One region of the Bacillus sp. PK6-16 genome, then DNA from elsewhere that is predicted to be linked to it. Evidence: riboswitches for the same ligand, from Rfam matches in the RefSeq annotation. Region 1 holds a riboswitch; the other holds the start of a gene.

Region 1 (3,218 bases):
TGGATTTGACTCTAAAAAATGTGCTAATGAAATAGCAGAAATTGTTTTAGAAAAGTAAAAAATAGGGCGTAGAAGACAGTATCTAGATTTGGTTAACCTCACGTTGTTTTAGGTGTAATTGATTTTGAGAACGGAAGGCAAGCATATATTTATGCCTGCCTTTTTTCGTATTAAAACGAAGATAAATATTAATATTTATACAGTTAAAAAAATAATTAGAAATTTTTTAAATATAGATTAATTAATGAGGTCGAATTTTAAAATTTTTAAATTGAAATATAAAAATTATATATTATGATTATCAAACTCAATTTTATTAAAAATTGAAATGTTAATTAATATTCCTATTGCTATTAAATTGACCATTAAAGAACTTCCACCAAAACTTACAAATGGAAATGGGGTACCTGTAAGAGGAAATAGTCCTGTAATACCACCTAAATTTACAACAGATTGCATACCAATCATACATCCTATACCAATTGCTATAAAACTGCCAAATGGATCTACACATAATTGTGCAATTTTTAAGGAGCGAAGTACTATAGTCAAAACTCCAGCCAATATAATAAATACACCAATAAATCCTAGTTCTTCAGAAACTATTGCCATTATAAAATCTGTATGTGGTTCCGGAAGATAACCTGTTTTTTGTATGCTATTTCCAAATCCACGACCAGTGATTCCTCCAGAGCCAATGGAAATAAAAGAATTTACAAGCTGGTATCCATTTCCTTGCGCATCAAGAAAGGGATTGAAAATCGTAGTAATACGTGTCTTTTGAACTTCTGACAAACTATTTTGAATCAAGAAATATAAAATAGGTAACCACAAAATAGAACTGATGATAATTCTTTTGATTAGTAGATTTATATTTATTCCTGAGCAAAGAAATATGCTAAAACCTATACCTAATATTAAAAGTGCAGATCCTAAATTTGGTTGTTTAAAGATAAGAAAAAAAATTGTAGCTAAAAAGAATAAAAGTTTTCCGATACCTCTCCAGTTATTTTTAGCTTGTTTTTGTCTTAATGCAAAAAAGCGGGCTGTTACAAGTATTGTTCCTAATTTAAGAAATTCAGCTGGCTGTATTCCAAAGATCCATGATTGGGCATTATTTACCACTTTTCCTTTCCATAAAACCATAATCAATAAAAAAATCCCTCCAACCATAATACAGATTGAGACTATTCGTTTTTTCCATATTTCATATGGGAGTAAAGCACAAACTATTAACCCAATTGTTCCTAAAAGTAGCTTTGTTAATTGAGAATCAACAAAATGTCTACTGTTATAACCGTAATGTTGGACAGCGACAATGGAGCTTGCACTATACATCATGATAATACCTAAAGTACATGTTATGAATAGAGGAAGGAGCAATAGATAATCGAGTTTTAATATTTTTTTCATTTTAATATCCTCCTGATTTAAAACAAAACATAATATTACATTTGCTTATGAATAGAATCTTGTTCTCGTCAATTACTAAATATGACTTTTGTTTAGGAAGATTCTATCGCTTACTCCCTGTTTTTTTACGCAAAAATCCCCCTAGTATGTAACTAGAGGGATTCAAAATGGCATGACTAAATAAGGCTTTTTTCCCCCTAGTAGAGCTTTGGCACTATACAACGTAAAGTAATGAAAATTCATTACTTAGCTATCTTAAGAAGAGCCTTAATCCGACAATTCCTGTTCTACCCATTGGCGTCTTTCGACATTTTTGGGCAATAGCCTGTGTTTGCATAGGAGCCTCACCTAACAGGTTAAGCAATATAAATTTTATGTGTTTGTTTCGTGTAGCAAGCATAAATATATTTTTTTTGCTTGTCAAGCAACCATATTGCTAATTTTATCTGTTTTATTGCTTTATAGTCCTTTGAGAAATGATTTGAAAAAATGTATGTAATCATTCCGTATAAGTACATATTTTTGACTTGTAGTGTATCGTTTGATTAAGTAGTTTAACCATATAAATTTGATAAACAGTAAAGAAGATTTTAATCATAAAAGAAGATTTTTTTATGAATGTTCTTTTGATATACAGAATGACTAATTATTCATCTTTTGTTATAAAATTGGAATTTGATTAAAAACAATAAATTTCATATGTTTTATTACGTTTCTTTGAATTAAATCTATTTGAATTCTATGTTTTTTAAGGAGAATTTTAAATTTAAAATAAAATATAATTTCATTTTCTATAAAAGATTTTTTTATGAATGGAATTGAAAGTCAGTTGACAAATATTAAATTCTGGTTTAAATTTTGAAGTAATTCAATAAACTTTGTTAGGTGAGGCTCCTGTATAGAGAAACGCTGCTGCCCAAAAATGTCGAGAGACGCCAATGGGTCAACAGGAACGGTCGGATTAAGGCCCTTTTTAATGTAGCTGGTTATAAAAACCTATGCTATACAGTGCTAAAACTCAACGAGGGAGTGGTATACGATTTGATAGAAAGGCACCTCTGTGATTTTGGTAGGGCGGTCTTAATAATCATTTATTTGTATTGTGAAAAAACCTTTACTCCTTTTTGAGTAAAGGTTTTTCTGTTTAATTTTATTTATTTTTATCTGGTCTATATTCAAAAAGGAGGTAATTCTAACTAATGAATTTATTGCAATGTAACTATTATTGCTCTAATAAAAAATTTAAGGCAGATAAAATAAAACAAAACCACTCATGAAACTCTAGAGTCTCCCTTAGCAATATGAGGAGGAGTTAACATGAAGAAATTATTAAAGGAATTACTTGTAACCAAAAATAACTTGGATGCAGAGAAAGTTTTACGTCATCCATCGTATGATATTGCACAAGAAGTAAAACAGTTTTCAATTGAAAATCAAGTCATATTGCTAAATACGATTCCTGTATTAAAAAGCTCTAAAATTCTTCAATATATGGGTGCAGAAGAAAAATATAATATCTTAATTCACTTATCTGAAAACAAAGCTAAAAAGTTACTAAATTTACAACCGATTGATGAATTAGTAGATTTACTGCTAGCGGTTCATCCGGAAAAACAGGCTAAATTAATGGCGTATCTAGATAAAATCACAAAACATAACGTGAAAAAATTGATGACCTTCAAACTTGAAACGGCAGGAAGTCTTGTAACAAGTGATTTTGTTGCAGTTAGAGGAAATTGGTCAGTAAAAATGACATTGAAGTACATTAGGGAACATTCTAAAAATGTAGAATCAATATCTTATAG
Region 2 (3,218 bases), 1.6 Mb from region 1:
CTTTTACTGCGTACTCTGTATCATTTATTCTTCTATCTTTTTTATAAGCCACAGCAATAACCCGCATACCTTCACTATTTAGTGTCTCACTTAGTTTTTTGACATTTGAACGTATTTCCTCGGTGAGTGTAACGATTTTTTCATCCACTTCAGTGTAGTTACAAATTGATAAAATTTCTTCTACGGCACCTTTACAAACCATTGTATGTTCACCTGAAATATCCTTTACGATGACTGACATACGCCGGCGGGCGAAATCGAATGGAATTTCATCTAGCTTTTGAAAAGCTGATGGATTAAATGTATTGTTTTCCTCTGTATGCTTAATAACAGCTTTATCTATTAAATTTTTCAATCCAGTTTGATAGAAACTATTTAAATAGGCAAATTGCAAGACGCGATTGCATTCATTTCCCTTGGGATCTAAGTGACGAACAAGGACAACTTTATCTTCTGTTAAAGTTCCGGTTTTATCTGTACAAAGAATGTTCATAGCACCTAAGTTTTGAATAGAATTTAGCTGTTTTACAATTACTTTTTGTTTAGACATGTTAACGGCACCTTTAGCTAAATTAGCAGTTACAATCATTGGTAACATTTCAGGTGTAAGGCCGACAGCGACGGCAATAGCGAAGAAGAAAGCTTCTTGCCAATCACCTTTTGTGAATCCATTAATGAGAAGGACAATAGGTACCATAATAAGCATGAATGTAATTAAGAGCCAGCTTACTTTGTTTACACCTTTATCAAAGCTTGTTTCTACACGCTTTCCAATTACCTTATTGGCTAAAGAGCCGAAATACGTATCGGTACTTGTTGAGATGACAACAGCTTTTGCGCTACCACTTACAATATTTGTTCCCATGAAACAAAGGTTTTCCATATCGAGTGGATTGTAATTTTTTTTCATGTTTGTCGGTAAGATATGCTTATTTTCTGTATGGTAGCAGTGTTCGTATTTTTCTACAGGAAGTGCTTCCCCTGTTAAAGAAGATTGATTAACAAATAAATCTTTAGCGGATACAATACGCACATCAGCTGGAACGATATCACCGGCTGAAAGGGAAATGATATCGCCAGGTACAAGTTCCTCAATTGGAATTTCTGTTGTGTAATTTCGATTTAAATTCGTTACATTTTTTGTTTCATGTACAAATCCATTTATTCTAAATACGCTCGCAGTTGTTCGAACCATAGCCTTTAACTTATCGGCAGCTTTTTGAGAACGAAATTCTTGGGAAAACCGAATTGTTGCACTAAGTAGTACCATTGCAGATACGACAATTGTTCCTTGCATATCATCCGTGAAAAAGGAGAGTGCTCCAAGAGCTAATAAAACGAAAATAAATGGATTTTTAAATGCCGACAGAAATTGAATGTACCACGGTGCCATTTTATTATGAGCTATTTCGTTCGGACCATATAAAGAAAGTCTACGAGACGCTTCTTGTTTAGATAATCCATCTTGTGTTGTTTCTAAAAGTTTTAACGCAGAGCTTACATCTTGTGTTGCAACCTCCACTAATAATTCGTTATTTGTTTTCATGCTATCTTGCTCATAAGCATGCTTTGTTTCTTGTCTTTGTAAATTAAACATCGGTAGTTCCTCCTCTGTCATGAAGGAGGAAACAATCTGTTACCTAACTATTTGAAATGGTGAGGAACAGTTTCTTTCCTACCTACATGATGAAATATGAATGTAAAACGTATGGGTATCTGGGCCGAATCATCAATTGCCAACTGTTCCTCACCTCCGTACAATTTAGTAGTTTCTGAATATGCTATGTTTGTTTCATAGTAAGGTGCATATAGACGTAAAAAGACCTTTACTCAAAACGAGTAAAGGTCTGAATTCGCAGTTAAAAGAGTCCACAACAAAGACTGTTAGTAGACATAAATAAAAACAGTTTTTGTGTATGACAAAATACATGCACCTCTCCCTCGTTGAGTTTTAGCACTGTATAGCATAGGTACTGAAACCAGCTACATTAAAAAAGGCCTTCATTCCGACCTTTCCTGTTGACCCATTGGCGTCTCTCGACATTTTTGGGCAGCAGCGTTTCTCTATACAGGAGCCTCACCTAACAGAGACCATATTCAATTACATGTTGAATGTTAGCACTGTAAAATTGTAGTGTCAATATCTTTTTTATCTGTGTTTTTAAAATATTAAACGGATTTATAATAGATATGTGGGATGAAATGTATGATATTGATTATAAATAATATGAAAAATAAATATTTTTATAAAAGGGGAATTTGTAATGGGACCACAAAATTTTATTATAAATATTGAGAATCAAAAGTGGTTGTTTAATGAGCAGGAAGATTTATGTTCTCACGGGGAAATTTATTTAAATGTGGATGGAACGATTATTACACAAACAGGTATGGATGAGGAATGGGGAATAAGTGAATCAGCTTTAGCTCTGTTACGAACTTTAGATAAAGAATATATTTGTGATATTGAAAATGAAGAGGGGCTTATTTTGCACGGATGTGGCACTATGCTCATGTTAGGATGCCCAATTTCAATTCATTGGACTATAAACCATATAGGTGAAAATGTGGTTTTAAAGGATTTTGTCAAAGTTATTTCTACTGATCAAAAGGCTATATACTATGAAGGGCTTCATATAGAAGTAAATGAAAATGAATATAGAAAACAAATTGTTTCTTTTGCGCTACAGGCAAAAGAATTATTCAATAAATCAAGTGAAAAGATAATTTTAGATGAGTTTGATCAAAGTATGTATACAGACTTTTGGACGGAATATGATCATTTGTTAAATAAGTATAAATAAAAAAGCACTGTAACCAGTGCTTTTTTATTATAGATTACGAGATTGTAGGGTTTTCAAAAATAACAATCTCTGAACTGTTTGTAGTTGAAACACGTTGGGCGTAATATGTTAAAGCTGAAGAAATATATGCTGGTAACGTATCATTTGTATGTGATGTTGTATATTCATGGATTAATTCCTTTAAAGTTGTCCATTCTAATTGTGCTGGGTGATCAGACACGAAAGAACTTACCCAGCGATCAAATGAAGATGAAAAATCAGTTTGTAAACGAAATACTTCTTTCATAATAAAACGCTCCCTTAAAATGTAGTATAATTATTTTAACACAAAACACGAACGATAGCTAAATTTTTTGAGTATAACGTTCGTGTTATATAGTTGTCTAGATGTTTGGTTATGTAAATTCAATTTGC

The links. Region 1 has a riboswitch for magnesium ahead of M1D66_RS14785 (FtsW/RodA/SpoVE family cell cycle protein). Riboswitches for the same ligand answer to the same signal wherever they lie in the genome.
Region 2: it holds a riboswitch for magnesium, as region 1 does, so the genes downstream of both, mgtA (magnesium-translocating P-type ATPase) here and M1D66_RS14785 (FtsW/RodA/SpoVE family cell cycle protein) in region 1, are expected to answer to the same signal.

Annotation. Positions count from the first base shown of each region.
Region 1 covers NZ_CP096511.1:2,873,263-2,876,480, reverse strand. The annotation lists gene M1D66_RS14790 (serine hydrolase domain-containing protein) at 1-58, shown strand, start outside; gene M1D66_RS14785 (FtsW/RodA/SpoVE family cell cycle protein) at 286-1,413, opposite strand; M-box (ykoK) riboswitch at 1,600-1,776, opposite strand; M-box (ykoK) riboswitch at 2,284-2,449, shown strand; gene mgtE (magnesium transporter) at 2,731-3,218, shown strand, end outside.
Region 2 covers NZ_CP096511.1:1,286,829-1,290,046, forward strand. The annotation lists gene mgtA (magnesium-translocating P-type ATPase) at 1-1,597, opposite strand, end outside; M-box (ykoK) riboswitch at 1,929-2,096, opposite strand; gene M1D66_RS06725 (hypothetical protein) at 2,265-2,804, shown strand; gene M1D66_RS06730 (DUF3932 family protein) at 2,839-3,090, opposite strand.